2 regions of the Mesorhizobium sp. M6A.T.Ce.TU.016.01.1.1 genome follow, and region 2 is predicted to be linked to the other one. Evidence: riboswitches for the same ligand, from Rfam matches in the RefSeq annotation. Region 2 holds a riboswitch; the other holds the start of a gene.
The links. Region 2 has a riboswitch for S-adenosylmethionine ahead of EOC94_RS03070 (homoserine O-acetyltransferase). Riboswitches for the same ligand answer to the same signal wherever they lie in the genome.
Positions count from the first base shown of each region.

Region 1: it holds a riboswitch for S-adenosylmethionine, as region 2 does, so the genes downstream of both, EOC94_RS10840 (O-succinylhomoserine sulfhydrylase) here and EOC94_RS03070 (homoserine O-acetyltransferase) in region 2, are expected to answer to the same signal.

Region 1 covers NZ_RZTJ01000004.1:437,022-452,396, reverse strand. The annotation lists gene chvE (multiple monosaccharide ABC transporter substrate-binding protein) at 1-556, shown strand, start outside; gene mmsA (multiple monosaccharide ABC transporter ATP-binding protein) at 656-2,188, shown strand; gene mmsB (multiple monosaccharide ABC transporter permease) at 2,185-3,477, shown strand; gene araD1 (AraD1 family protein) at 3,687-4,679, shown strand; gene EOC94_RS10850 (ABC transporter substrate-binding protein) at 4,850-5,623, opposite strand; gene EOC94_RS10845 (2'-deoxycytidine 5'-triphosphate deaminase) at 5,721-6,815, opposite strand; SAM riboswitch at 6,940-7,017, shown strand; gene EOC94_RS10840 (O-succinylhomoserine sulfhydrylase) at 7,075-8,265, shown strand; gene EOC94_RS10835 (ceramide glucosyltransferase) at 8,314-9,468, opposite strand; gene apaG (Co2+/Mg2+ efflux protein ApaG) at 9,694-10,086, shown strand; gene EOC94_RS10825 (Hsp33 family molecular chaperone) at 10,235-11,269, opposite strand; gene argF (ornithine carbamoyltransferase) at 11,438-12,349, opposite strand; gene EOC94_RS10815 (aspartate aminotransferase family protein) at 12,367-13,566, opposite strand; gene EOC94_RS10810 (GcrA family cell cycle regulator) at 13,922-14,440, shown strand; gene EOC94_RS10805 (magnesium and cobalt transport protein CorA) at 14,539-15,375, opposite strand, start outside.
Region 2 covers NZ_RZTJ01000001.1:599,991-615,365, forward strand. The annotation lists gene EOC94_RS03055 (glycosyltransferase family 2 protein) at 1-338, opposite strand, end outside; gene EOC94_RS03060 (glycosyltransferase) at 578-1,570, opposite strand; gene metW (methionine biosynthesis protein MetW) at 1,794-2,408, opposite strand; gene EOC94_RS03070 (homoserine O-acetyltransferase) at 2,524-3,693, opposite strand; SAM riboswitch at 3,815-3,892, opposite strand; gene hisC (histidinol-phosphate transaminase) at 4,051-5,160, shown strand; gene EOC94_RS03080 (prephenate/arogenate dehydrogenase family protein) at 5,182-6,117, shown strand; gene EOC94_RS03085 (sugar kinase) at 6,139-7,065, opposite strand; gene EOC94_RS03090 (DUF2125 domain-containing protein) at 7,122-8,120, opposite strand; gene EOC94_RS03095 (gamma-glutamylcyclotransferase) at 8,241-8,789, shown strand; gene EOC94_RS03100 (zinc-binding dehydrogenase) at 8,872-9,852, opposite strand; gene EOC94_RS03105 (helix-turn-helix domain-containing protein) at 10,022-10,990, shown strand; gene EOC94_RS03110 (aldo/keto reductase) at 11,143-12,090, shown strand; gene EOC94_RS03115 (LysE family translocator) at 12,236-12,853, shown strand; gene EOC94_RS03120 (1-acyl-sn-glycerol-3-phosphate acyltransferase) at 12,865-13,671, opposite strand; gene EOC94_RS03125 (LysR family transcriptional regulator) at 13,767-14,678, opposite strand; gene EOC94_RS03130 (carboxymuconolactone decarboxylase family protein) at 14,785-15,336, shown strand.

The sequences.
Region 1 (15,375 bases), on a different contig from region 2:
CTTCTTCTACAACGGCGCCATGTCGGTGCTGCAGCCGCTGATCGACGACAAGACCCTCGTCGTGAAGTCCGGCCAGATGGGCATGGACAAGGTCGGCACGCTGCGCTGGCTGGCAGCGACCGCCCAGGCCCGCATGGACAATCTGCTCTCCGCCAACTACTCGGATGGCAGCCGCGTCGATGGCGTGCTCTCGCCGTATGACGGCCTGTCGCGCGGCATCATCGCCTCGCTGCGCGCCGTTGGTTACGGCACGGCCGACCAGCCCTGGCCAATCGTCACCGGCCAGGACGCCGAGACCGCTTCGGTCAAGGCGATCATCGCCGGCGAGCAGTACTCGACCGTGTTCAAGGATACCCGCGAACTCGCCAAGGCGACGGTCGAGCTCGTCGACAAGGTGCTCTCGGGCGGCAAGCCGGAAGGCCTCGACACCACGACCTACAACAACGACGTCAAGGTCGTCCCCTCGATCCTGCTGACGCCGCATGAGGTCGACAAGTCGAACTACCAGGCCCTCGTGGTCGACTCCGGCTACATCAAGGCCGAAGAGCTGAAGTAACCGCAGTTGCAAAGTCTGGGGTCCTGCGCAACGCAGGGCCCCTTTTCGTTAACCAGCGAGGCCGGTATGTTTGCCGATCTCGGAGGAGCTTAATTCCTGATGACCTCGACGATTTTGGAGATGCGTGACATCACCAAGACGTTTCCCGGCGTCAAGGCGCTGTCGAATGTCAACCTCAGCGTTGAGGAAGGCGAGATCCATGCCGTGGTCGGCGAGAACGGCGCCGGCAAATCGACGCTGATGAAGGTGCTTTCGGGCGTGTACCCATCCGGCACCTATGACGGCGAAATCATCTATCGCGGCGATGAGTGCCATTTCAAAGGCATCCACGACAGCGAGCGCCGCGGCATCGTCATCATCCACCAAGAACTCGCGCTGGTGCCGATGCTGTCGATCGCCGAAAACATCTTTCTCGGCAACGAGCAGGCCAGATTCGGCATCATCGACTGGAACGCCAACGAGACGCGCACCGGCGCTCTGCTCAAGAAGGTAGGCCTCAAGGAAGACCCAAAGACGCTGATTACCAATATCGGCGTCGGCAAGCAGCAGCTGGTCGAGATCGCCAAGGCGCTCAGCAAGGAAGTGAAGCTGCTCATTCTCGACGAGCCGACGGCATCGCTCAGCGAAAAGGACAGCCAGGCGCTGCTCGATCTGCTCCTCGAATTCAAGCGGCAAGGCATCACCTCGATCCTGATCTCGCACAAGCTCAACGAGATCAATCGGGTCGCCGACAAGGTCACGATCATCCGCGACGGGCGCACCATCGAGACGCTGCCCAAGAAAGACATCTCGGAAGACCGCATCATCACCTCGATGGTCGGCCGTTCGCTGGACGACCGGTTCCCGCCGCGAGAGCCAGAGATTGGCGAGACCGTGCTCGAGGTGAAGAACTGGTCGGTCTATCACCCGATCCATGCCGAGCGGCAGGTGATCAAGGGCATCGATATCAACGTCCGCAAGGGCGAGGTGGTGGGTATCGCCGGGCTGATGGGTGCTGGACGCACCGAATTCGCGATGAGCCTGTTCGGCCGCTCCTATGGCCGCCGCATCACGGGCGAAGTGCTGCTCAAGGGCAAGCCCATCGATGTCTCCTCTGTCAGCAAGGCGGTGGAACATGGCATTGCTTACGTCACCGAGGATCGCAAGACCTACGGTCTCAACCTAATCGATCATATCAAGCACAACATCACGCTGGCCAATCTTCCCGGCGTGTCGCGCCATAGCGTGATCGACGATATGCGCGAGCTTGCGGTAGCCAACGACTACAAGGCCAAGACCAACATCCGCTCGTCCAGCGTCTATCAGATGACCGGCAACCTGTCGGGCGGCAATCAACAGAAGGTGGTGCTGTCGAAGTGGCTGTTCGCCAATCCGGAAGTGCTGATCCTCGACGAGCCGACGCGCGGCATCGACGTTGGCGCCAAGTATGAAATCTATACGATCATCGCGCGTCTCGCCTCGGAGGGTAAGGCGATCATCGTCATCTCGTCGGAAATGCCCGAACTGCTCGGCATCACCGACCGCATCTATGTCATGAACGAAGGGCGTATCGTCGGCGAAATGGCGGCGAGCGATGCCAGCCAGGAAAAGATCATGCGCGCCATCGTTCGCGGAGAAGGAAAAGCATCATGAGCACCGAAAGCGCTCCCGTGCCGAAAAGCGGCGTCGCCGAAGATGTGCAGCAGGGGCCGCGCGTTGCCGTCTCGGCGCTGGTCACCAACCTGCGCGAATACGGCCTGATCCTGGCGCTGATCCTCATCATGGTGTTCTTCCAGTTCACGACGTCCGGAACGCTGTTCAAACCGGTGAACCTGAGTAACCTGGTGCAGCAGAACAGCTTCATCATCGTGATGGCGCTGGGCATGCTGCTGGTGATCGTCTCCGGCCATATCGATCTCAGCGTCGGCTCCGTCGCCGGTTTCATCGGCGCGCTGGCAGCGATGATGATGGTCATCTGGCCTCTCGGCCCTTTCAGCAATCCGCTGGTGGTGTCGATCATCTGCCTGATCGTCGGTGGCGCAATCGGCGCGGCACAAGGCTACTGGATTGCCTATCACCGAATACCAAGCTTCATCGTCACCCTGGCGGGGATGCTGATCTTCCGCGGCATCTGCCAGGCGCTGCTGGGTGGCGGGTCTTCCGTGGGGCCGCTTCCGGTCGGCTTCAAGGCGCTAAGTTCCGGCTTCATTCCGGACGTGATCGGCTCGTTGACGCTGATCCCGCCGGTCGTGAACGCCGCTGGCAAGACCATCGTCGGCAGCGGGCTGACGCTGCACATGACGACGATCGTGATCGGCCTCGTCGCTGTGCTCGCCTATGCCTATCTCGGGCTCAGGGCGCGGCGCAGCCGAGAGCGGCATGGCTATGAAGCCGAACCCTTCCCGCTGTTTGTCGTCAAGACACTGGTGATCAGCGCCCTGACGCTGTTCCTGGTCTACCAATTCGCCACCTACAGAGGTCTGCCAATCGTTCTCGTGGTGATGGGCGTGCTGATCGCGCTGTTCGTCTTCGTCACCAAACGCATGACGGTCGGCCGTCGTATCTACGCAATGGGCGGCAATGCCAAGGCGGCGCAGCTATCGGGTATCAAGACCGAGCGGCTGACCCTGATGGTGTTCATCAATATGGGCGTGCTCTCGGCGCTCGGCGGGCTGATCATTGCGGCGCGCCTTGGCCAGGCGGTGCCGGCGGCGGGCCTCGGCAGCGAGCTCGACGTGATCGCCGCCGTGTTCATCGGCGGCGCTTCGGCGATGGGCGGCGTCGGCCAGGTTATTGGCGCGGTGGTCGGCGGCTTCATCATGGGCGTGATGAACAACGGCATGTCGATCATGGGCGTCAATGTCGATTGGCAACAGGTGGTGAAAGGCCTGGTGCTGCTCGGCGCCGTGGTCTTCGACGTCTACAACAAGAACAAGGCTTGAGCCGGGAGAAACCTGGCCGGACGAGGAAACCATACGGGTCACATCGCGGCTGCCGGCAAGAGGCCGGTGCGAAGAAGTCTCCTGAGAGACCAGGCCAGCGAGCGCAATCCGGACGAAGAATTTCACCCGTGGCACGGATTGGTCCCGAGCCGCGCAGGTCAGGGTTTGCCAGATGGGCGGCCGGGCCAAGACAATAGAGAGGGCACATCATGCTGATTTCCCAGATCCTCGACGACGCGGAGACCATCCGCGTTGTTGCCCGCAACGGCGGCAAGACCAGGATCATCAACGGCGCCCGCAGCGTCTATTCGCTGGCGATGGAGGCCGCGCGCACCGGCACCGGGCTCGCCGCCCTCATCGAGCGCAAGGGGTTCGGTGAAGCGGTCGACCTCGATGCCGCCTACAAGAAGGGACGGCTGTTGTCGCCGATCAACCATCCGGATCCGGCGCATCTTCATCTCACCGGCACCGGGCTGACGCATCTCGGCTCCGCCGCGACCCGCGATGCCATGCACAAGAAGCTCAGCACCGGCGGCGAAGAGCAGCTCACCGATTCCATGAAGATGTTCCGCATGGGGTTGGAGGGCGGCAAGCCGACCAACGGCCAGACGGGCGTGCAGCCGGAATGGTTCTACAAGGGCAACGGCACCATGGCGGTGGCGCCCGGTGCGGCACTTCTGTCGCCCGCCTTCGCCCAGGATGCCGGCGAGGAGCCGGAAATCGCCGGCATTTATGTCATCGGCGACGACGGTGCCCCGTTCCGCGTCGGCTTCACGCTGTCAAACGAGTTTTCCGACCACGTCACCGAGCGTGTGAACTATCTTTTCCTCGCGCATTCCAAGCTGCGCAACGCCTCGTTCGGGCCGGAGATCCTGATCGGCGACCTGCCGTCCGACATCAGGGGTTCCTCACGCATTGTCCGCGACGGCAAGCTGCTGTGGGAAAAGCCGTTCCTGTCAGGCGAGGCGAACATGTCGCACACCATCGCCAACCTCGAACATCACCACTTCAAATATTCGGCTTTCCGCCAGCCGGGCGACGTTCATGTGCACATGTTCGGCACCGCGACGCTGTCCTTCGCCGACGGCGTCAGGACCGAGGCCGGCGACGTGTTCGAGATCGAGGCCAAGGATTTTGGCCTGCCGCTGCGCAACCCGCTTGAAATCGAGCAGCCGGTGAAGGTGTCGGTGAAGGCGCTGTAGCGGGATCTCCCCCCTTGAGGGGGAGATGTCGCCGAAGGCGACAGAGGGGGTCGTCTCGCGTAGAGCGCCAGCCCCCTGCGTCTGCGATAAAGAGCCGAGCCCGGCCGGACCGACCCCCTCTGGCCTGCCGGCCATCTCCCCCTCAAGGGGGGAGATTGGCAGTTCCTACCTCAGTAAATATCGAAGTCGAAATATTTGGCCTGGATCTTCTTGTAGGTGCCGTCGGCGACGATTGCATCGATCGCGGCGTTGAGCTTTTCGCGCAACGCATTGTCTTCCTGGCGCACGGCGATGCCCGCTTCCGTCTCAGTGCCCTTGACGTCGCCGACCATCTTGCAGCAGCCGTCGCTCGACTTCTTCATCCAGTCCATCAGCACGAACTTGTCTGAAAGGACGGCATCGAGGCGGCCGTTCATCAGGTCGGTAACCGCCTCCTCCTGGGTCGGATAGAGCTTCGCCTCGGCACCGGCCTTGCCATAGACATCCTGGGCATAGTCGGCCTGGGTGGTCGAAGCCTGGGCGCCGACCGTCTTGCCGGCGAGTGCGGCGGGTTCGGTCGAGGCAATATCGCTGTCTTTCAAGGCCACCAGCGAAAGCGGCGTCGTATAGTATTTGTTGGTGAAGGAGACCTGCTTCTTGCGCTCTTCGGTGATGCTCATGGACGCGACGATGGCGTCGAACTTTCTGGCCTGGAGCGCCGGAATCATGCCGTCCCAGTCCTGCGTGACAAGTTCGCATTCGACCTTCATCTGAGCGCAAAGCGCCTCGGCGATGTCGATATCGAAGCCGACGAGCTTGCCATCCGCGGTGATGGTGTTGAACGGCGGATAGGCGCCTTCGGTGGCGATCTTCAATTTTTCCTGTGCTTGCGCCGAAAAGGACCCGGCTGATATCACCAGCATGGCGGCTGTTGCTGCCGATGCGATCCATCTTGAAATCTGCATTTTTTTGTTCCCTTGGTTCAGAGCCACCCTGACGGCTGGGCACAGCCAAGCACGACGCGCAGGGTTCAGGCAAGCGCGGTCTGATCGTGATAGGCGATCAGCGCGCGGCGCGGAAATGCTTGGACAGTTTCAGGCCCTGTGCCTGATAGTTCGAGCCGAGATCTGTGCCGTAGAGCGACTGCGGCCGCTTCAGCATGTGCTCGTAGACCAGCCGTCCGACGATCTGACCGTGGTCGAGGATGAACGGCACTTCGTGGCTGCGCACTTCGAGCACCGCCCTGCTGCCGGTGCCGCCGGCCGCCGAATGGCCAAAGCCCGGATCGAAGAAACCGGCATAGTGGACACGGAATTCGCCGACCAGCGGATCGAAGGGCGTCATCTCGGCGGCGTAGAGCGGCGGCACATGCACCGCCTCCTGGCTGACGAGGATATAGAATTCGTCCGGATCGAGCACCAATTCGCCGGCACCGCTCTTGTAGAGCGGCTCCCAGAAGTCGACAACATCCTGTGCGGCGCGCTTGTCGACATCGACCAGGCCGGTGTGGTGCTTGCCGCGGTAACCGACCAGGCCATCCTTATCGCCATCGAGATCGATCGACAGCGCGATGCCGCCGCCGGAAATGTTCGGTGGCTCGGTGGCGACGAGCGTCTCGGCGCGGTGCAAGTCGTTGAGCTCGCTTTCAGACAAAAGCGCATTGCCGGTGCGGAACCTGATCTGCGACAGCCGCGAGCCGGTGCGGACGACGATCGGAAAGGTGCGCGGGCTGACTTCCAGATAGAGCGGGCCGTTGTAACCGGCAGCGATCTTGTCGAACTCGTGGCCGCGATCGGTCATCACGCGGGTGAAGATGTCGAGCCGTCCGGTCGAGCTCTTCGGGTTGGCCGAGGCCGAAATGTTTGCCGGAAGCGCCAGGCTCTCCAGCAGCGGCACGATATAGACGCAGCCCGTCTCCAGCACCGCGCCGTCGGCGAGATTGATTTCGTGCAGCTTCAGGCGGTCGAGTTTTTCGTCGACCCTATGGTTCGGGCCGGGCAGGAAGGAGGCGCGCACCCGCCAGGCCTTGTCGCCAAGCCTGAGGTCGAGACTGGCCGGCTGTATCTGGTCGGCATCGAGCGCGCGTAGCGACGTCAGCGCGCCCGACTGGAACAGCGCGGAAATATCCTGATCGGGAAGAATGCCTGTCTGCCGCAAAGTCTGGCTCCGCTCGAAGGCCGGGCAACGTATCGTTTGCCGCAGGTTCTTGCCGCGGAACCTGCTGGTACAAACCTCTTAATCATGCCGGCAATTGACGCAAGCGCGGCGCGGGTCTAAAGGGTCGTTATCCCGTGGTGATTTGGCCGGTCGGCTTGCAGCCACGTTAAACAAGTCGCTAAAGGACCGTCGGGCCGCAAGGCCGTATGGACCGGTTGCGACTTTCGCGACCGGTTTTTTTGTGTCTGGAACAAAAGTGATGACAAGCAAGAAGCGCAACTGGAAACCTCAGACAGCACTCGTGCATAGCGGGACCTTGCGTTCCGGCTTCGGCGAGACCTCCGAGGCGATGTACCTCACCCAGGGCTATGTCTACGACACCGCGCAGGCGGCGGAAGCGCGCTTCAAGGGCGAGGAACCGGGCTTCATCTATTCGCGCTATGCCAACCCGACGGTCGACATGTTCGAGAAGCGCATGTGCGCACTGGAAGGTGCCGAAGATGCACGCGCCACAGCATCCGGCATGGCGGCGGTCACCGCAGCACTTTTGTGCAGCGCCAAGGCCGGCGATCATATCGTGGCGGCGCGCGCGCTGTTTGGCTCCTGCCGCTGGGTGGTCGAGACGCTGGCGCCGAAATACGGCATCGAGGCGACGCTGGTCGACGGCACCGAAATCGCCAATTGGGAAAAGGCGGTCAGGCCGAACACCAAGCTGTTCTTTCTTGAAAGCCCAACCAATCCGACGCTGGAAGTCGTCGACATCGCAGCCGTTGCCTCGCTTGCCAATTCGATCGGCGCGCGGCTGATCGTCGACAATGTCTTTGCCACGCCGTTGCAGCAGAAGCCCTTGCAGCTCGGCGCCCATATCGTCGTCTATTCGGCGACCAAGCACATCGACGGCCAGGGCCGCTGCCTCGGCGGCGTCATCCTGTCGGACAAGAAGTGGATCGATGAGAACCTGCACGACTATTTCCGCCACACCGGTCCGAGCCTGTCGCCCTTCAACGCCTGGACGCTGCTGAAGGGCCTGGAAACGCTGCCGTTGCGCGTGCGCCAGCAGACGGAAAGTGCCGGCCGGATCGCAGATTTCCTTGCCGAGCGATCAGAGATTGCCCGTGTCATCTATCCGGGCCGCACCGACCACCCGCAGGCGGCGATCGTCAAAAAGCAGATGTCGGGCGGCTCGACGCTGATCTGCCTCGACGTCAAGGGCGGCAAGCAGGCGGCCTTCGCCTTCCAGAACGCGCTCGATATCGTGCTGATCTCCAACAATCTCGGCGACGCCAAGAGCCTGATCACTCACCCGGCGACGACGACGCACAAGAATCTGAGCGACGAGGCGCGCGCCGAACTCGGCATCGGGCCAGGCACGCTCAGGCTGTCTGTCGGCCTGGAGGACGCCGACGACCTGCTCGAAGACATCGAGCAGGCATTGAAAGCCGCCAGATAGGGATACGCACTGGAGCGGCTTTGCTCGCATCGTCAAAAGCAGGCGCTGTCAGGCGCCCGACGGGGTCTCTTCCAATTCCGCAGCGGCGCTGGTGTGGATGGTCATCGTGTTGCCGCGCCAGTCGACGGCACCGCTGAGCCAGCCTCGCGCCCAAATGGCGGGAAGCATCACGTCCCGCGCAACCATCGCCGGGATCATGCGCAGCGACAGGTGCCAGTCCTTAGCCGAGGCGAGAGCGCATTCCGGCAAATACGCGACTACCAGCACGGCGATGGCGGTTGCCGACAGGCTGAAGCCGGCGCTGGCCGCCGCAATCAGCGCAAGCGCCAGCGGCATCGCCGCGCCGATCAGTATCTCGGGCGCGAAGAACAGGGGGAAGGTGACGCGGCGCAGGCGTGCCCAGCGGGCCTGGCGCGACCAGATTTCGCCGAGAGTTCGCAAACCGAGCGGCTGCTCAAAGGGCGAGGCGACGAGATTGACGCGCAGTCCGAGCCCGTTGACCAGCTTGGTCGCGGCGGCGTCCTCGGCGATCTCGGCGGCAAGCGCACGGATGCCGCCATTGGCGTCGAGCATGGGCTTGTCCCACAACATGCTCTTGCCCTGGGCAAAACCGAGGCCGATCGCCTCGCCGGCATATTGCCAGCGCGCCTGTAGCGTGTTGAGGAATGCGCATTCGACCTCCGCCCAGAACCCGTCCGGCCGCGAGCCGATCGGCGTCGAGCAGACAAGGCCGGTGTCGGGCCGCCACGTCGCCATCAGATGCTGGACATAGTCCCTTGGCATCAGGACGTTGGAATCGGCAAGGATGACCCAGCGGTGGCGCGCGGCCTCCCAGCCCTTCACACAATTGTTGAGTTTCGGATTGCCGCTGATGCGGTCGTCGCCGACGAGCAGCCGGGCCGGCACGGCCGGAAAGCGGGCGATCGCATCGGTGATCGGCCTGACCACCGGGTCGTCGGCATGGGCGACGCAGAAGATGAGCTCATAGCGCGGCCAGTCGAGCGAGAAGACGCGCTCGAGCGTTTCCTCGGCAAACGGCTCGACGCCGCGCGACGGCACGACGATCGACACCGCAGGCGCCTTGCCGGCTGGCGGCGCGATCCTGCCAGGCCGCTTCAGCTTCAACGAAGCGAGCAGGATGCTGGCGAGATTGACAAGGAGCAGAGCTGTGGAAAGCAAGGCGGCTGTGACTGTCAGTTCCATCGATATCTGGTCACTCCAGAAAAACCGGCCGCATGGAAGCCGTTTTCAACAGTTCGACAGAATGCTGAGTCGCCCGGCCCTGCACACCATCATTGTCATGTGTCACTTAAATGACATTGTTCTTCGGCAGCTGCGCTCAAAGGAGTCGGACAACGCCAGAAAGCACCCGGTTGACCAAACCACGGAGAGCGTCGAAAGTTCCGTCTACATATTGTGGAGTAGTCTATGTACAGCGCCGTTACGCGCAACATCGAAGTACAGGTCAGGCCGTTCTATCTGGAGGATCGCTCCGATCCGTCGGAGAACCGCTATGTCTGGGGCTACCAGGTTACCATCGACAATCAGTCGGATGAATTCGTGCAGCTTCTGTCACGCTACTGGCACATCACCGACGGCACCGGCCGGGTCGAGGAAGTGCGCGGCGCCGGTGTTGTCGGCGACCAGCCCGAACTCAACCCCGGCGACAGTTATCAATATACATCCGGCTGCCCGCTCTCGACGCCGTCCGGCATCATGGTCGGCCACTACACGATGCGCAACAAGCGGGGCGAGACGTTTGATATCGCCATCCCCGCCTTTTCGCTCGACTTGCCGGGCACACGGCGGACGGTGAACTGAGAGAGAAAGCATCGGCCGTTCGCGCCGCCCCTCATCCGCCTGCCGGCACCCTCTCCCCGTAAAGGACGGGGAGAAGGGACAAGCTCCAGCGCCCCCTCTCCCCGTCCTTATGGGGAGAGGGTGAGGGGCAGCGCCAACGCTATCCACTTTACTGTGCCGAGCCGAACTCCGCCGGATCGAAGTCATATTGCTTCGAGCAGAATTCGCAGGCGACGTGAATGCCGCCATCCTCGGTGCTGTCCCTGATCTCGTCGGCGGAGAAGCCTTCGAGGATGCCGCGGATCTTCTCCTTGGAACATGAGCACTGGTCGGCGACCGGCACGCCGCCGAAGACATGGACGCCGTGCTCGTGGAACAGCCGGTAAAGCAAGCGCTCGGCGCCGATCGTCGGATCGATCAACTCCGTCGGCTCGATCGTTCCAAGCAACGCCAGCAGTTCCTGCCAGGAATTGTCGGCCGGATCGTGGATCTCCTCACGCGGATCGCCGTCGCCGCCCGGAAGGTCGGGCACGCGCATGCGTTCGGGCGATTGCGGCAGGAATTGCGCCAGAATGCCACCGGCACGCCATTGCTCGCGGGCACCGCCAACGCCGGGCGTCAACAGCTTGGCCACCGAGAGCCTGAGATCGGTCGGGATCTGCTCCGACTGACGGAAATAGGTGCGCGCGGCCTCCTCCAGCGTCTCGCCGTCGAGCTGGACGATGCCCTGATAGCGTTGCGTGTGGGCGCCCTGGTCGATGGTCAGGGCCAGGACACCGCTGCCGAGCAGCGTCTGCTGCGAGGTCTCGCCGGCAGACGTCAGCGCTTCCAGCCGGTCGGCATCAAAGCGCGCATAGGCGCGCAGAGCCTGCGGCGTGGAAAAATCCGCAACCAGCATGTCGACCGGCCCGTCGGTGCGGGTCTGCAGGATGAACTTGCCCTCGAATTTGAGCGAGGTGCCGAGCAGCACCGTCAGCACGCAGGCTTCCGCCAGCAGGCGGGCGACCGGCTCGGGATAGTCATGACGGCTGAGGATCGCGTCGAGCATCGGCCCGAGCTGGACGGTGCGGCCACGCACGTCGAGCGGGCCGACCTCGAAGGGCACGACATGATCGTCGCCGGCATAGCCGAACTCGCCGAGTTTGGGTTGATGTTCAGCCAATTGATGAGTTTCCAACATAACAAAGCTCCGGGGCGCGGCCATGCCGCCCTCCGGGGCGCATGCGTCGAAACGCGCTCGATTTGCGTGATGCGCCTGAGATAGGCACCACACATTGCCGGATCAAGGTGGGCCGGATCAAGGTGGGCCGGATCAAGGTGGGCCGGATCAAGGTGGGCCGGATCAAGGTGGCCCGGATCAAGGTGGCCCGGATCAAGCGCCGAGGCACCAGGCCAGAACCGCCTTCTGGGCGTGGAGCCGGTTCTCGGCCTCGTCGAACACCACCGAATGCGGCCCGTCGATGACCTCGTCGGTGACCTCCTCGCCGCGATGCGCCGGCAGGCAGTGCATGAACAATGCGTCGGGCTTTGCCTTCGCCATCAGCGCCGCGTTGACCTGATAGGGTGAGAAGACATTGTGGCCGCGGGCACGGTGCTCCTGGCCCATCGACACCCAGCAGTCGGTGACGACGCAGTCGGCCTCGTGGACCGCCTCCTCGGGCGAGCGGGTGAAATTCAACTTGCCGCCATGCGCCGTCGACCAGTCGACATGCTTCTGCGCCGGCTCGCTGCCTTCCGGCACGGCAACGTTGAGGTTGAAGCGGAACCGCGCCGAGGCTTCCAGAAGCGAATGCAGCACGTTGTTGCCGTCTCCGGTCCACGCGATGGTCTTGCCGGCGACCGGACCGCGATGTTCCTCGAAGGTCATGATGTCGGCCATCAGCTGGCAGGGATGGGTATCGTCGGTCAGCCCGTTGATGACGGGAACGGTGGCGTTCTCGGTCAGCTCCAGCAGCCGGTCATGCGATGTGGTGCGGATCATGATCGCATCGACATAGCGCGACAGCACCTTGGCCGTGTCGGCGATGGTTTCGGAGCGGCCGAGCTGCATCTCGGTGCCGGTCAGCATGATGGTCTCGCCGCCGAGCTGGCGCATGCCGACGTCGAAGGAGACGCGCGTGCGCGTCGACGGCTTGTCGAAGATCATCGCCAGCACCTTGCCTTCGAGCGGTTTCGTCCGCTCGCCGGCCTTGAGCCTTGCCTTTCGCACGACGGCATCGTCCAGCATGAAGCGCAGATCGCCCTCAGAAACGGCGGAAAGATCGGTGAAATGGCGAAGGCTCATTTGGGGTCTTTCGACTGTTACTTCGCGGCAGCCGCGGCGATGGCGTCGGCCAGGCCCCGGGCGCCGGCGCGGATGCGGTCGAGCGCCTCGTGGATCTCGGCATCGGTGACGGTGAGCGGCGGCAGCAGGCGAAGGACGTTGTCGCCGGCCGGAACCGCCAGCAGATGCTGGTCGCGCAACGCCATGTTCACCTTGGTGTTGGGTGCGGCGCATTTCAAGCCGAGCATCAGGCCGGTGCCTCTGATGTCTTCGATGATATCAGGAAATTCGTCGGCGACACTCGCCAGCCCCTGCTTCAGCAGCAACGCCTTGCGCTGGACATCCTCCAGGAAGCCGTCTTCCAGCACCACGTCGAGCACGGCGTTGCCGACCGCCATCGCCAGCGGGTTGCCGCCGAAAGTGGTGCCGTGCACGCCGGCCGTCATGCCGACGGCCGCCTCGTCGGTGGCGAGGCAGGCGCCCATCGGGAAGCCGCCGCCGATGCCCTTGGCGACCGCCATGATGTCGGGCGTGACGCCAGCCCATTCATGCGCGAACAGCTTACCGGTGCGGCCGATGCCGCACTGGACCTCGTCGAAGATCAGGAGCAGGCCATGCTGCTCGCAGAGCTGCCTCAGCCGTTTCAGCGACTGCGTCGGCACCGGGCGGATGCCACCCTCGCCCTGCACCGGCTCGATCAGGATCGCGGCGGTCTCTGATGTGATCGCCTTTTCGGCGGCGTCGATGTCGTCGAAGCCGACCTGGTCGAAGCCTTCGACCTTGGGTCCGAAACCTTCCAAGTATTTATACTGGCCGCCGGCGGCGATGGTCGCCAGCGTGCGGCCATGAAAGGCGCCTTCGAAGGTGATGATGCGAAAGCGCTCGGGATGGCCCTTGACGAAGTGGTAGCGCCGAGCCGTCTTGATGGCGCATTCCAGCGCCTCGGCGCCGGAATTGGTGAAGAACACCTTGTCGGCGAAGGTGGCGTCGGCCAACCGCTCGCCCAGACGGCTCTGCCCCGGAATCTCGTAGAGGTTGGAGACATGCCAGACCTTAGCCGCCTGCTCGGTGAGTGCCGAGACCAGATGCGGATGGCTGTGCCCAAGCGAATTCACGGCGACGCCGCCGCCAAAATCGAGATATCGCTCGCCCTTGTCGGTGACCAGCCAAGTGCCTTCCCCATGGTCGAAGGCCAGGGGTGCGCGGGTAAAGGTCTCGAAAAGCGCCGAACCGCTCATTATATGCGTCTCCGGTACCGGAAAATCAAAAAAGCCGCCAAAGCGGCGGCCTTTGCGGCTTATCGTGTTTTTCGGCCATGAAGTCAACGAAAACGTCGCGCAATGACGCGCGGCAAGCCCTCCAGCGAGGCGCCGGCTCATAAGCGACCGGGCAAGTTGGGGAAAACCGAAAAAACCGATTCGTGTTGGCCCTCGGACTCTTGTCACCGAGTCAGCGCATAAGGTAATTGTAGTCGAGAAATAACTAGATTTCGTGCGGCGGACCTAATCACCCGATATATGTGGTGTCTGCCCGGCGAAAGCCGGATCGTGGAAGGATTCCGATCGCCGCACATTTCAGCAGGAGCGCGGTCTCATGAATTGGACTGACGAGCGGGTCGAACTTCTTAGAAAATTGTGGTCGGAGGGACTGAGCGCCAGCCAGATCGCCGCACAGCTCGGGGGTGTCAGCCGCAATGCTGTCATCGGCAAGGTGCATCGGCTGAAACTGTCGGGCCGCGGACGCTCGACCGCCACGCCGGCACGCCAGAAGAAGAGCGTGCAGGGATCAACCGTCCAGAAATCGGTGTCGCGGGCGGCAAGCACAGCGCGGCATATCACCACGTCGATCGGCGCGACCGCGCTGCAGGCGCAATTCGACGCCGTACCGATGACGCGTCATTACGTCCGTCCGGTCGAGAACGTCGTTGTGCCGATCTCGCGGCATCTGCAACTCGTCGAGTTGACCGAGCGGACATGCAAATGGCCGAATGGCGATCCGCTTTCGGAAGAATTCCATTTCTGCGGCAACGACGCGGCCGAAACCGGACCCTATTGCAAGTATCACTCCCGCATAGCGTTCCAGCCGGCCTCGGAGCGGCGCCGCAGTCGCTGAGCGAATAGCGAATAGCGAATAGAAACGGATTGAGCCTCCGCGAGGAAGCAGCTTCATTTTCACCTATTCGCTACTCGCTATTTCCTATTCGCTCTCTTTCACAGCCAGCCGCTCTTGCGGAAGCGCCAGTAGAGAACCGAGCAGACCAAAACAATCGCTCCCAGCACGATCGGATAGCCATATTCCATCCTCAGTTCCGGCATGTCGTTGAAATTCATGCCGTAGATGCCGGCGAGCGCCGTCGGCACCGCCAGGATGGCAGCCCATGAGGCAAGCTTCTTGGTGATCGCCGTTTCCTGGCTCTGACCAACCAGAAGGCTCGCCTCGAAGGCAAAGGCGAGAACCTCCCGCAAGCTGTCGATCTTCTCCTGGACGGTGCGGATGTGGTCCGTGACGTCGCGGAACAGCGGGTGCATGGCCGCATGGATCTGCGGCAGGTCGGCGCTGGTCAGCCGGCGGCAGACTTCCACCAGCGGCAGTGCCGCATTGCGCAGGCGCAACAGGTCGCGGCGCAGCATGTAAAGCCGTTCTATGTCGGAGCCGGCCATAGGTTTCAGCAGAACCTTGTCCTCGATCGCCTCGACCTCATCCTCGATCTGCTCGAGCACCGGCATGTAGTTATCGACGATGAAATCGAGAATGGCATAGAGGACGAAATCCTCGCCCTTGGCCAGCGAATGCGGGCAGCTTTCCCAGTGCTGACGAACGGCGGCATAAGAGGTTGATGGACCGTGCCTGACGCTGACGATGTAGCCGGCACCGACGAACAGATGGGTTTCGCCGAAGGTGACGCGACCGTCGATCAATTGAGCCGTGCGGGCAACGATGAACAAGGCGTCGCCATATTGCTCGATCTTGGGCCGCTGATGCGGATGCTCCGCGTCCTCGATCGCCAGATCATGCAGATGGAATTGCGCCTGGACGCGAAGCAACAG
Region 2 (15,375 bases):
TTCTCCTCGAACCACGCCAGTGTCCGCTCCAGCCGGTTCGGCAAGTAGACGTCGTCGGAATCCAGGAATGTCACCACAGGCGCCCGCGCCCGTTCGATGCCGGCATTGCGGGCGGCGTTGGCGCCTCGCCATTTCGCGCCGACATAGATAAGGCGAGGGTCGCGGATGGCAGCCAGCGCCGCCTCCGTGCCATCGGTCGAGCCGTCGTCGACGACAATGTGCTCGAAGCGGGTAAGATTCTGCGCAAGCACGCTCTCCACGGCGCGCAAGACCGTGCTACGCCGATTGTGGGTCGGCGTGATCACCGTGATGAGTGGAGCAGGGTCCATCTCGGGCATGTCGCCTCAGCTACGCCCCGCGTTCCACAGCCATCGAATGGATTGGATGTTCGTTTCCATGCCCGCCCCCAGGATTGCGTTCGATTCGACGCTACAAAAAAGAAGCGATCATGTCATCACAAGTTATTGCGGCGGAACTCGTCGGGCATTGGCGAATTCTTGATGCCACGCTAGAGCCGTTTGGTGGCCGCTTCCTAATCCATTCAAAGAAACGACCGAAACCACGAACGCAGCAGCGCCTAACTATGTCCGACATAATCAGGCACGACTTCGATTTCATCGCCAATGAGACCCGCAGCGAAACTGAGTTGGCCCCAAAACGCCAAGCTGTAGAATGCCAGACCGACAATCAGGGAAAATGGAATTTGCCAAAGCGGCATGCCTGTCTGGCGGGCATGGCCAGTTACGCGTCGCATTGTGCGCCACGACATGGTGAACCATCGGCTGAACGATTTCACAATCCGCTGCGTGCGGCTGGGCGACTTCAGCTCCACAAACTTCCGGTCGGCATCGCGGCCTGTTACCAACGCGCGCCAGAAAAAGAACCGCCAACCACGTGGCGAGTAATGATAGACGCGTGCGTTGACGTTCAGAATCTTGTGGCCTGCACGTCGAAGCTCATGCGTCAGCAGAGTGCAAGAAACCTTGAATCCATTGTGTTTCGCAAAGGGATGGCTGACAATCCAGTCGCGCCGAAAGGCACTGTTATTGGCGTTGATCGCTCGCTTGTTAGCAAATCGTGCATCTGCCTCAGGCATAGGGAAAAACCAAAGCAGCGCGAACGTCCTGGAAAAGAAATCATCGTACGAAAGATATGTATATCCGTTCACGCAAATAATTTCAGGATCTTGAAACGGGTCAAGCAGAGTTGGGAGCCAGCCCGATTCTGCCACGGTATCCGAGTCGATGAAGATGACGATATCTCCATTGGTTGACAGGATGCCGTTGTTCTTGAGGTCGTAATATCGACCGCCTGGGCAAGCGGTGAAGATCAGGTCGGCAACCCGTTCCAACTGCGGCGCTTCAATTGTGATACTGCTACGCAGCGAGGCGGCGTCCTCATCTCGCCCGCCGTGGGAGATGACAACCTGCGGTCTTGCAAGACCAGCTGAGGAAACCACGGCGATTTCTCGAGCCAAGGCAGTCAGCCCAACGCCGATCTCGTCCCAGTCGATCGACTTGGCGTTATCCATTTCCACAACGAGTGAATAGGTTGGCTGTCCTTCAACCATCTTTGCACCGAAAATTTACCAGAGGCCAAGCGACTATAGTCGTCGCGGCCCGCGAAGATACTGGTTCCGGTTAGTTATGCAAAGGCACGCCTACTGATCAAGAAACACCGCAGTCCTCGGAGCGACCTGAGTTCTTGTCCATGTCTTAGCCCGTCGGTAAATCGGCTTGCAAACAGCCTTCGGCACTTCAACCGTCAGGGGCCGACGAAGGGGCGAACAACAGCTATCGCTTCAGCAAGAATACCGCTTGCTGGCCAAAGAAATTCCAGAACCACCATGGCATCGAGAGTCCGATTTTCTGACCATTGGCGTCGAGCGCCGTTGCCTTTTCCACCGTTGCGCCGAGCTCATCGCAGAGATTGACGAAGTCTCGGATGGTGCAGAAATGGATGTTGGGGGTGTCGTACCAGGAGTATGGCAGGTCCTTGGTCACCGGCATCCGCCCGTCGAGGAACAGCGAAAGGCGCACCCGCCAGTGGCCGAAATTGGGGAAGGAGACGATGGCGTGCTTGCCGATCCTGAGCAATTCGTCGAGCACCAGCTTCGGGTTGCGGGTTGCCTGCAAGGTCTGCGACAGGACGACGAAATCAAAACCCTTGTCTGGATAGAATTTGAGGTCCTTGTCGGCGTCGCCCTGGATGACGGACAGGCCGCGCGCCACGCATTCGTTGACGCCGCGTTGCGACAGTTCCATCCCGCGGCCGTCGACCTGCTTCGTCGCCTGCAGCAATTCGAGCAGCAGACCATCACCGGAGCCGACGTCTAGCACCCGCGCCTGCGCCGGGATGAGACCGGCGACGACTTCGAGGTCGACGCGCTGGGCGTGGTTGACACTCATGATCGTGCCTTTTGGTTAGCGCATGATCCTGATCCGAAAAGTCTGCAACTTTTCGGGGTCATGCGCGAATGCCTGGCGCATGATGCCGGTCCGGAAGGGCTGCAATTTTCAGGGATCATGCGCTGAGCCCCCTGGCGCGGGCCGCCGAGGCGATGAAGCCGTTGATGGCGGCAAACAGCTCCGGCTCGTCGAGCAGGAAGGCGTCGTGGCCGCGATCGGTCTCGATCTCGACGAAGGACACCGAGGCGCCGGCGGCGTTCAGCGCGTGAACGACCGAGCGGCTCTCCTCAGTCGGGAACAGCCAGTCGCTGGTGAAGGAGACCAGGCAGAAGCGGGTCTTGGTGCCGGCAAAGGCGTCGGCGAGCCGGCCGCCGTGGTCGGCGGCGAGGTCGAAATAGTCCATCGCCCGGGTCATGTAGAGATAGGAGTTGGCGTCGAAGCGGTCGACGAAGGTCATGCCCTGATGGCGCAGATAGCTCTCGATCTGGAAGTCGGCGTCGAAACCGAAGGTGAGCGCTTCACGATCCTGCAGGTTGCGGCCGAATTTCCGGTGCAGGGCGGCCTCCGACAGATAGGTGATGTGAGCGGCCATGCGCGCCACAGCCAGTCCCTTTTCCGGGCGCTTGCCCTGTTCGAAATATTTGCCGCCATGCCACTCCGGGTCGGCCATCACCGCCTGGCGGCCGACCTCGTGGAAGGCGATGTTCTGCGAGGAATGGCGCGCGCCGGTGGCGATCGGCAGTGCCGAGAAAACGCGCTCCGGGTAGCTCGACGCCCATTGCAGCACCTGCATGCCGCCCATCGAGCCGCCGAGCACCGAGAACAGTTTTTCGATGCCGAAATGGTCGACCAGCATCAACTGCGCCCGCACCATGTCGCGGATGGTGATGATCGGCAGGTCGAGCCCGTAGGGCTTGCCGGTGGCGGGATTGGTCGAGGCGGGGCCGGTGGAGCCGAGGCAGCCGCCGATGACGTTTGAGCAGATGACGAAGAAGCGGCTGGTGTCGATGATCTTGCCGGGGCCGATCAGCACCTCCCACCAGCCCGGCTTGCTGGTCACCGGATTGGTGCTGGCGACATGCTGGTCGCCGGTCAGCGCATGGCAGACGAGGATGGCGTTGGAGCGGGCGTCGTTGAGCGTGCCGTAGGTCTTGTAGGCAATCTGGAACGGTGACAGCAGCGTGCCGGCGTCGAGCTTGAGCGGCTTGTCGGCACCGAAACGCAACACCGGGCTCGACGGCTCGTCGGCCTCGTTGTTGGTTCTTTTAGTGCGTAGCGCGACCATCGCATCCTCTTACATCAACCCATCGCGCTTTTCCGAAAATCGATACCGATTTTCGGGTCGATGCGATTGTCCGGCCGGCTACGGACAACAAAAAAACCGGCATCGCCTTCGCAAAGCCGGTTACAGGATGCAAACGGCCCTTTAGCGAGTTGTTTAACGTGGCTGCAAGCCGACCGGCCAAATCACCACGGGATTTCGCCTTTCTTCTAGGACCGGCGCGGCCCGGCGTCAACGGCCAGTCGCTCACCCAATGCCAGTCGTTCACCCATGATAGCCGCCTCTCGACATTCCAGGCCACGGCTTGTATTTCCGCTGCGGCTTCCCCAGGCGGAAGCGTTCTCGACGGATTTTTGCAATATGAACCAGGCATCGGATCAGGCACGTCCAACGCCCCGCGCGGGGATCATGGACATCGAAGCCTATGTGCCGGGCAAAAGCACGGCGCCGGCCGGCGTTGCCAAGGTCCATAAATTGTCGTCGAACGAGAACCCGCTCGGCCCCTCGCCGAAGGCGATAGAAGCCGCGCGTGACGTCGCGGCCAAACTCGACATATATCCCGATGGCACCGCCAGGCGCCTGCGGGAGGCGATCGCCGAGGTGCATGGCCTCAACCCTGCGAACATCGTCTGTTCCAACGGTTCCGATGAGATTCTGGGCCTGCTTGCGCAGACCTACCTCGCGCCCGGCGATGAAGCTGTCATCACCGAACACGCCTTCATGGTCTACAAGATCTACATCCAGTCGGCAGGTGCTGTCCCGGTGTCGGTCCAGGAAACCAATGAGCGCGCCGACGTCGATGCGATCCTCGCTGCGGTGACGCCGCGCACCAGGATCATCTTCCTCGCCAATCCCAACAACCCGACCGGCACCTATTTGCCGTTCCAGGAGGTGCGCCGCCTGCATGCCGGCCTGCCTCGAAACGTGCTTCTGGTGCTGGATGGCGCCTATGCCGAATATGTCCGCCGCAACGACTATGAAGCCGGCGTCGAACTGGTGGCTGGCGCGGAAAACGTGGTCATGACCCGCACCTTCTCAAAGCTCGGCCTCGGCGGCGCGCGGATTGGCTGGATGTACGCGCCGATGCATATCATCGACGCGATCAACCGCGTGCGGGGTCCCTTCAACGTCAACGCGACGGCGATCGAGGCCGGCATTGCAGCGATCCGCGATCGTGCCCATGTCGAGCGCAGCGTGGCGCATAACGAGACCTGGCTGTCATGGGTGAGCGAGGAATTGACCAAGCTCGGGCTACGGGTGACGCCGAGCGTCGGCAATTTCGTCCTCATCCATTTTCCCGAGGACAAAAAACATTCGGCGGCAGCTGCGGACGATTACCTCTCCGCGCGCGGCTACATTTTGCGGCGCGTCTCCGGCTACGGCTTCCCGAATGCACTGCGCATGAGCATCGGCACCGAAGAGGCCAATCGCGGCGTTGTCGCCGCACTCACGACATTTCTGAAAAGCTGAAACCCCCGAAAAGCTGAAACAATGACATCACCGATGTTCGAAAAGATCGCGCTGGTCGGCATCGGCCTGATCGGCTCGTCGCTGGCCCGCGTCATCCACCGCGAAGGTCTGGCCCGCCACGTCGCCATCTCGACACGCAGCGAAACGACGCTGGCGCGGGCAAGCGAACTCGGCCTCGGCTCCTCCTACACGATGGACGCGAAAGAGGCGGTCCGCGATGCCGACCTGGTTATCGTTTCGGTGCCGGTCGGCTCTTCGGGCGAGGTCGCCGAGGAAATCGCACCGGCGCTAAAGCAGGGCGCCATCCTCACCGATGTCGGCTCGACCAAGGCATCGGTCATTGCGCAGATGCAACCGCATGTGCCTGATGGCGTGCATTTCATCCCCGGCCATCCGTTGGCCGGCACTGAAAAATCGGGCCCGGACGCCGGCTTTGCCGAACTGTTCGAAAACCGCTGGTGCATCTTCACGCCGTTGCCCGGCACGGATCCCGAGGCGCTGGAAAGACTCTCGGAATTCTGGCGCCGCTGCGGCTCCAACATCGACACGATGGATCCCCAGCATCACGACATGACACTGGCCATCGTCTCGCATCTGCCGCACATCATCGCCTACAACATCGTCGGCACTGCCGACGACCTGGAGTCGGTGACGAAATCCGAGGTCATCAAATATTCAGCCTCCGGCTTTCGCGACTTCACGCGCCTTGCCGCTTCCGACCCGACCATGTGGCGGGATGTCTGCCTGCACAACAAGGATGCCATCCTCGAAATGCTGGCGCGGTTCTCGGAAGATCTGGCCTCGCTGCAGCGGGCGATCCGCTGGGGCGACGGCGAAAAGCTGTTCGACCTGTTCACCCGCACCCGCGCCGTGCGCCGCTCGATCATCGAGGCCGGCCAGGACATCGACGTACCGGACTTTGGCCGGCAGGCAGTCGAGCATCCCGCAAAGCAGTAGCCTGTCTCGACCGCCAGGCCGTTAGTCCGCCGGCCAGTGAGCCGCCATCATGGCCAGCGTCTCGGCTCTGTCCGGCGCGCCCAGCCTGCCGCCGAAGCGCTGGCATTTGAGCGCGGCGGCGGCGCTGGCAAACCGCAACGTCCGTTCGATCGGCATGGCCTCCGCCAGGGCGACGGCAAAGGCGCCGTGAAACACGTCGCCGGCGGCAAGCGTATCCACCGCCTTGATCCTTGGCGCCGCGACATGGCGCACGGACCCTACCGAGCGGTCGAACCACCAGCTTCCCGCAGCGCCGCCCGTCACCGCGACAAATGCATCGGTGCGTCTGGCCAGCGCTTCACAGGCCCTTTGCGGGCTTTGCTCATCGCCGCAGAGGATGAACGCTGCCGGCTCCGACGCGACGACGTGCGAGGCCAGCGGGAACAGACGTTCCAGCACGTCCCGTGGCGCGGTGTCGGCGTCCAGTATGGCCGGACGGCCGATTGCGCGCGCTGCCGCCAGGACCACAGCTGCAGCGCCCGGCCAGCGCACGTCGACCAGGACGGCGTCGAATGCGGTGAGGTCCTGGGTGGGGAGCGCCTCGGGGTCGGCCTGGGCGAGCTTGTCGTAGAATGGAACGATGATGCGCTCGCCATGTGTGTCGACCAAGATGGCCGATAGCGCCGACCGCGCGCCGCTGACGCGCCGGACAAAGCTGCAATCGACGCCCTCGGCCTCGATCCCGGCGACCAGCTGATCGCCGACGGAGTCGTCCCCCGCGCTCGCCCACAGCGATACGTCCGCGCCGAGGCGGCTCGCGGCGCAGGCCGCGCTCGAAGCCATGCCCGAGGCGATCTGGACGCCGTCGGACGCGATGAACTTGCCCTGACGCGTCGGAAGCGTGTCGACGCGAAGGATCGTATCGAGCGTCAGCGCGCCAACACTCAGGAGCTTCACCGGGCTGTTCATTTATCTTCCTGTTTGACCGTGATCTTTTCCGAACTGGAGGATTCGCAATCATGGGTCTAATCGACCGGTTTGATCCTGCCCAGCGGGATAAAACCGAGCGAGGCCTTGCCCTTGACGATCTTGAGCGGCATCGACGGTTCGTTGCCAAGCAGCGCCAGCCCGGCAAAGCCGGTTTTGATCTGGCTCTTCTGCTCGGGAATGGCCTTGCCGAGGATGGCCGCCACGGCCTTCGGGTCACTAAGCCTGATCATCAGGTCGGCGTCGATCAGCCCATCGGCATCGACCGAAACCGGTCCGGAGACGGTGACGCGCGCGGTCCCCGACGATAGATCGAGCTTGCCTATATCGACCGCCTGGCCGCGCAAGCTCTTTGGCTGCGTCTTGATCAGAGCCACGCCGTTCTTCAGTGTCACGTCGCCGCTGCCGTCGAGCGGCGGCAACACGCGGCCACCGATCGCCCCTGGATCGATTTCGAGATCGGTAAAACTCCCGGCATAGTCGATGTCCTGGCCGTTCGGACGCAATTGTCCGGCCGCCGTCCCGGCGCTGAACAGCTCGACCGGGTCTGTGCCATCCGCCGGATCGGTCTGGCCGGACAGGCCCTCTGCCTCCAGTGAAACGCCCCGGGGCAGCGGCCAGGACAATTTCAGGTTCGCTCGCAGATTATCCCAGTCGATCCACAGCGGCGTCATCCCCGGGGCTGAGGTCCTGAGCGGTCCGCGCAAGTCGGCGCTAGGCGACAGGATTTGGGTGATGTGCGTAACCGCGTTGAGACTGCCGAGCGAGGCGGCGACGTTCCTAGTGTCGTCCTGATAAGCCAGACTATCGCAGGAAATGGCGAAGCTCGAGGGATAGCCGCTGACCGTGAGATTGGCGCAGTCCGCCTCGATGCCATTGCCGTTGAGCTCGGTGACTGCTTTGGCGGCTTCGCTCTTGACCTTGTCTGCCAGGTAGAACCAGCCGGCGCTGTAGAGGCCGAACAGCACGACGATGAAAGCGCCAAGCCAGAAGAGGCGGCGGCGAAAATTCGGCGGGCGCTCGTCACTTGACGTCATGCTGCGGCTCTCGTTAACGCGTGTTGCAGAGGGGACTGTCGTTTCCGGCAACATCGGGTAGACGGAGACGGATTTTAAAAACACCGATTCCAGTGCGGTGCTGCAACCAGGCTTGGCGATATGGGCGATTTTTGGGTTTTTGGCTACGGCTCGCTGATCTGGCGGCCGGGATTTGCGCATGTCGAGACGCGGCGCGCGCGTCTTCACGGCTATCGGCGGTCGCTGTGCGTCTACTCCTTCGTGCATCGCGGCACGCGCGAACGGCCCGGGTTGGTGCTCGGCCTCGACCGTGGCGGCTCCTGCATCGGGCTGGCTTTCCGCGTCCCCGGCGATCTGCGCAACGAGGTCATCACCTATCTGCGCGAGCGCGAGCTGGTCACCAATGTCTATCTCGAGCGCACACTTAGCATTCGCCTCGACAATGACGGTATGAACGTGGGCGATACGAACGGGGGCGAGATTGTCCCGGCGGTCGCCTATGTTGTCGACCGCACCCACGAGCAATATGCCGGCGCGCTCGATGCGGCGGATGCCGCGACCGTCGTTCGCGGCGCCGTCGGCCAGTCAGGAAAGAACGAGGACTACGTGTCCAGCACGCTGGAGCACCTCGAGGCGCTGGGGATCCGCGACCACTGGCTGGAAGAGGTGGCGAAACGGATCGGGTCGTGATCGCTTTCGCTGTTGACCATGATCTTTTCCGAAAACCGGTTCCTACTTTTTCGCTGACCTTCGGTTCGGGTGATGGTCCGGGCTACATCCTGAAAATCTGTTTTCCGAGATCGGCGCGGTCCAGGCTGTTTGTCACGGCGAGCTTGAACTCCGACAGCGGATGGATGCCGCCGACATGGACATGGAAATCGGGTTGGCCGAAGGTATCGACAATCTCGTGCAACACTGGCCGGTCGGCTTCGACAGGCGGCGAAAAGAAGTAGCGGTAGATATTTGCCCTGATCTCGACGCCGCTCAGCAGCACGTCGAAATTGTGCAGTTCGAAACGCTCGGCGCTCATGCCGCCATTGATGACCATCTGCCCGCCCATCGCGAGGGCGCGGATCAATTCGCCACTGACGGGTCCGCCGACATTATCGATGATCCCGTTCAGCCCCGCGCCGGCCGTGATTTCCATGACCGTCTCTCTGATGCCGGCCTCCAGGTCCGAAAGATCGAGGATGGCCGCGGCACCAAGCCGCTTCAGGTCGAGCCTGTCGTGAGAGCGTCGCACGAGCGCGATCACCTTGATGCCGCGCCGTTGGGCAAACTGCATCACCATCGTCGAAACCGATGAATAGCCGGCCGTGACGGCCAGCCACTGTCCAGGCTGCACGCGGGAGTCCGCCAAGAGGTCCCAGGCGGTGATGGGATTCACCATCTGCCCGGCGCGTTCGAGCGGATAGTCGGCGGGTAGCGGGATCAGCCATTCGGCCGGAACGGCCGCATATTCGGCCCAGCTGTCGTAGTAGCTGAACGCGACAAGCGTGCCCGGTTTCAAAGCGACGTTCGCGCCAACGGCCTCGACAATGCCGGCGCCATGGTTTCCGGCCACCTGCCGGGGGAAATGCGGCTTCTTCGGTTCGGGGTAGAGGTTCTGGATGAACAGGAAGTCGCCAGGGTTGACCGAGGCGGAGACCATCCTGACCAGCACCTCGCCGTCGCCAATTCGCGGCATGGGCACGTCGCCGAGATAGAGCACGTCCCGCGGCGAGCCGATTGCGTCGAATACAATTGCTTTCATGTTGGTCTCCAGTAACGGGCGATCTGGGGCAAGCAGCCTGGACGTCACCAGATTGCAGCACCGGTGTTTGCATCGGTGTCGCGGAACCTAAGGTGGCTGGCAAAAATCGGAATTGGCAGATTTGACAATCTATATGCTAAACTTGCCATAGCTGTTCAAAGGAGGCATCTTGGACAACCGCCCCCTCCATGCCGTGATCTGGCTGCCGTCGACCTTCTATTCGGCCGTCGCCGCGACACTTGTCGAAATGTTCGAGCTGGTGAACACCATTCGCGGCGCGCCGGCGATTTCCTTCGAATTCGTGGCGCGGCAGGCTGACGCCACGACGACGCCTGGGATCTCCTTTCACACCAGACGCAAACCCTCGCAGCGCATGGACCTGCTGATCCTGCTGGCCATGCCCGGCATGCAAATCCCGGAGCTTGTTGCCGCGCTGGAGGAAGAGAGCCGCCACGCCGCACCGCTTATCGCAAGCGCGCAGCGCGACGGCGCCATCATCGCCGCGCATTGCGGGGCCGGTTACTTCCTGGCAGACGCCGGTCTTCTCGACCGAAAGCGCGCGACGATCTCCTGGTGGCTGAAGACGGATGCCCAGCGCCGCTTTCCAAAAGTGCGGTGGGACGCTTCACGTGTGCTGATCGGGGACGGACGGATCTACACTTGCGGCGGCGGCTTTTCAGGCCTGGAGCTCGGCAAGGCGATTCTGCGCGATCTTGGCTTCGCCAGGGAGGAGCGCCTGGTTCGCAAATTGCTGGTGCTGCCACCGTCGCGGCAGATCCAGACACCTTACGAGTTCCCGCTCGCCGATCTGCCGCCTACGCAAGAGGCGTTCCGCGACCGGCTCGAAGCCTTGTCCAGAAAACAGCTCGGAGCGCTCGACCTTGCGTTCCTTGGTGCGCAACTCGGTCTGTCGCCGCGAACGCTGGCGCGCCGGTTTTTCGATGAATTGCACACCACTCCCGGCCGATGGATTCAGGACCGGCGCCTTGAGGCCGCGAAAACACTTCTTGAAAGCACCAAGCTCGGCATTGCCGAAATATGTTACCAGGTCGGATACCGGGATACGGCGTCATTCAGCCGCCTTTTCAACCGCGTGGTCGGGTTGCCGCCTGGTGAATACCGGCGCCAAAGCCAGTAGACATCGGCTGGAACGTCGAGCGCGGCGGTCGCGCCTTTGTGAAGGCTGGCTGGTCGGAAAAGTTGGCCAGGCCTTTGACGTTGCCACGCCGCGACATAGGTTAAGCGAGGGCTTCTCGCCCCCATTCTTTCCATTCCCCACGGAGATCAGTCTTGCAGAAACGTCGTCTCGGTCAAACCGACCTGTCCATCGCGCCGCTGGTTCTGGGTGGCAACGTCTTCGGCTGGACCGCCGACGAGAAAACCTCTTTCGACCTGCTCGACCGCTTCGTCGGCGCCGGCCTCAACGCCATCGACACCGCCGATTCCTATTCGCGCTGGGTTCCCGGCAACAAGGGCGGCGAATCCGAAACGATTATCGGCAAATGGATGAAGAGCCGCGGCAATCGTGACAGGGTCGTGGTGATCACCAAGGTCGGGTCGGATATGGGGCAGGGCAGGAAAGATCTCTCCGCCGCCTATATAGAAAAGTCCATCGACGCGTCGCTGAAGCGGCTGCAGACCGATGTCGTCGATCTCTATCTGTCGCACTGGCCGGACCCGACCACCCCCTACGAGGAAACGCTCGGCGCCTACGAAAAGCTGCTCGAAAAAGGCAAGATCCGCCACGTCGGTGCCTCCAATCTCGACGCCGGCCAGTTGCGCGCCGCGCTCGACGTGGCAAGCCTGCGGGGCCTGCCGCGCTACGCGGTGCTGCAGCCGGAGTACAATCTCTATGACCGCGCCGCCTTCGATGGGCCGCTCCGCGATTTGTGCATGGCCGAGGATATCGGCGTCATCACCTATTTCAGCCTCGCCAAGGGGTTTTTGAGCGGCAAGTACCGCAGCGAAGCCGATCTCGGCAAAAGCGCGCGTGGCGACGACGTGAAGTCCTACCTCAACGCACGCGGCATGCGCATCCTGGCGGCACTCGACGCGGTGTCGGCGCGTCACGCGGCCAAGCAGGCGGACGTGGCGCTCGCCTGGGTGATCGCGCGGCCCGGCGTCACGGCGCCGATCGCCAGCGCCACGACGCTGGACCAGGTCGACAGCCTCGTCCGCGCCGCATCGTTGAATCTCAGTCCTGACGATATCGCCGAGCTCGACAGCGCGAGCGCATAGAAGCTAGCGCGAAGCGGCGGCCGGCTCAAACGCCAGCCAAGGATCGTGCGCGGCCTGCGCCGGATGGCTCCGCACGATCGTTCAAGACGCCCTGGTCTGCCCTGCCATACGATTGGTCGCATCGCGTCGGGATACTGGTATACAGATGGCCGAACAGGTCTTTTCCCATCCGGAACTATGGCAGCAATTGCTGGCGCTTGTGCTGGCATCGACGGTCGTGATGGGCAGTCCGGGGCCGGCGACGATAAGCGTCACCGCTGTTGGCGCGGCCTTCGGTCTGCGCGGTTCGCTCCGCTACGCCTCGGGCATCATCCTTGGCACGGTCGCAGTGCTTTTGGTCGTGGCGACGGGCATCACGGCCATGCTTGCCTCTGTGCCGGGGCTCACACCGCTTTTGGCGGTGGCGTCCGCTGCCTACATCCTCTACCTCGCCTTCAAGATAGCAACGGCTCCGCCTCTGGCTGCGCGTACCGGCGGGGCGGCACTTCCCACCTTCCTGGGCGGCTTTCTTCTGGCCGTCGCCAACCCGAAAGCCTATGTGGCGATTGCCGCCGTGTTCGCCGGCACGTCGGCCGCCGGTGAGCTCGATGCAGGGCTCAGGCTGGCGGTCCTCGTCTCGATGATCGTCGCCATCCATGTCATTTGGCTTCTCGCCGGTGCCGCGTTTGCGCGCTTTCTGCGCAAGCCGCTGGCCTCGCGGATCATCAATCTGACGTTTGCGGCGACACTGGTTCTGACCACGGCGCTGGCTGTGATTCCCTAGGGACTTGCCGGTCAGACGGGCGGTTCAGGCCGGGTTGTCGGGGCCAATTCCCTCAGCCGCTTCACTGCCGTCGGCGGCATGGACGGCGGGTTCGGCGCACGGGACGCATCGACGAGCAGCTGGTCGCAGGCGGCTTCCGTCTCGCCGATCAGCCGTTCCATGAATTCCTGCTTGTCCAACCCCGGCGGGATCGGCGGCAGGAACCGGGCCTTGATCGTGCCGGGATAGCGCAGGAATTTCCGCCGCGGCCAGTAGAGGCCGGCGACATGGGCGACCGGCACCACCGGAATGCCAAGCTGCGCATAGATTTCGACGATGCCGTATTTGTAGGCCGGCTCGTCGCCCGGCGCCCGGCGTGTGCCCTCGGGATAGATGATCAGCTGGCGGGGATTGCGCGCCAGCTCCTGTTTGGTCGCGGCGACCACCGCTTTCAACGCCTTCGAGCGGCTGCCGCGGTCGACCGGGATCATCCGCATTTTCAGGATGTACCAGCCGAAGAACGGGATCCAGGTCAGTTCCCGTTTCAGGATGTAGATCGGATCCTGCAGGAAGGGGAAGAAGGCGATCGCATCCCAGAAGGATTGGTGCTTGGGTGCCAGGATGAAGGAACCCTCAGGCAGGTTTTCCTGGCCGGTGATCTCGCTTTTGGTGCCGGCGATCTTGTCGTAGAGCCACATGCTGGTGCGCGACCAGAATTTCGGCACGAACCAGGCGCGGTGGCGCGGCGACAGGAAATAGTACGGAGTCCAGATGATCATCTGGACGATCAGATTGACGTAGAAGACGAGGTTGAACGCCAGCGAGCGGATATGGAGCATGTGGGAAGTGCCCGGTGAGGAAGTGTGCGTTGGTTACACCAAGCGTGGGCAAAAAGGAAACGGTGCGAGATCGATCCGAACCCGCTATCCGTTCGTCAGGCCTGCCACGTCGCTTGCACCAGCCGCTTCTTCAGGCGAGGGGCGGCGAAATCAAGGAACGCACGCAGTTTCACCGGCAGCAGATCCTGGCCGGCGTGCACGAGACTGACCGGCCATGGCTGCGGCTCGAATGCCTCCAGCACGGTGCAGAGTGTGCCGGACCGCACCGCAGCAGTGATCTGGTAGGAAAGCACCCTCGTCATGCCGGCGCCGGCAATCGCGGCATCGATCGCCGCTTCCGCAGTGTTGACCCGAAGCCGTGAGCGGATCGGAACAGCGAGTTCGGTCTTGCCGGTGGCAAAGGTCCACGTGGCGGGAGCGGTGAGCCCCTCGAAGGTGATGCAGCTGTGTGACGCAAGGTCTTTCGGGGTCTCCGGCGTGCCGTGTTCGGCCAGATAGGCCGGCGTCGCGCAAACAACGCGCCGGATCGAGCCGATGCGGGTGGCCACCAGGCTCGAGTCGGGAAGCTCGCCTATGCGGACGGCGAGATCGATGTGCTCCTCGGTCAACTGGGTTATCCGGTCCGCAAGCATCAGGCGGATAGCCACGTCGGGGTAGGCGGCGAGGAAGCCGGTGACGACCGGCAGCACATGCAGGCGGCCAAAGACGATCGGTGCGGTGATGATCAGTTCGCCCGTCGGGGCGCTGTATTCGCCGGCGGCGGTACGCTCGGCCTCGCCGACCTCGTCGAGTATGCGATGACAGGCAGCGAGGTAGGCATGACCGGCGTCGGTCAGCGTCAGCTGGCGCGTCGAGCGGTTCAGGAGACGCGTCTTCAGATGCCGCTCCAGGTCGGAGACCTTGCGGCTGACCGTCGCAAGCGGGATGCCGAAACGGCGTCCGGCGGCCGAAAGGCTGCCGGCCTCCACAGCGGCGACGAAAAGCGACATAGCCTCGAGGCGATCCATGCTTCTCCCGGGAAATGGAAGGATTGATTGCAAATATGACAGCTACATCCAAAACATGGAAGGGTCCATGTTTGACGGCGAAGCTGATCAACGAGAAGGAATGCCGATGCCCCGTATCCCTACACCCGCGTCCATAGAGGCCGCGCCTGCTGCGTCGCGGCCGATGCTGCATGCCGTCGAGAAGCAACTCGGCGTCGTCCCAAACCTCTTCAGGCTCGTTTCCAATAGCCCGGCTGCGCTTGAAGGCTATCTCGGTCTGTCCGGAGCGCTTGCCAAGGGCCGCCTGCCCGCGCCGACGCGCGAGCGCATCGCTCTGGCGGTCGCCGAGATCAATGGCTGCAGCTACTGCCTTTCCGCCCATACCTATCTCGGCAAGAACCTCGCCAAGCTTGACGATGCCGAGATGGTCGCCAATCGTGCGGGCGGGTCCAACGATCCCAAGGCCGCCGCGGCCGTGCTTTTCGCCGCCAAGATTGCGCGCGACCGCGGCCATATCGGTGACGAGGATCTCAGCGCCGTCAGGCTCGCAGGCTACGACGATGCGCAGATCATCGAGATCGTCCAGCATGTCGCTCTCAATGTCTGGACCAACTATGTCAATGAGGTTGCTAGGACGGAGATCGACTTTCCGGTCGTTTCTGTCCGCAAGGCAGCCTGAATTTCAGCGACCAGTGTGTCGGTTTTGGAAAATCCGATG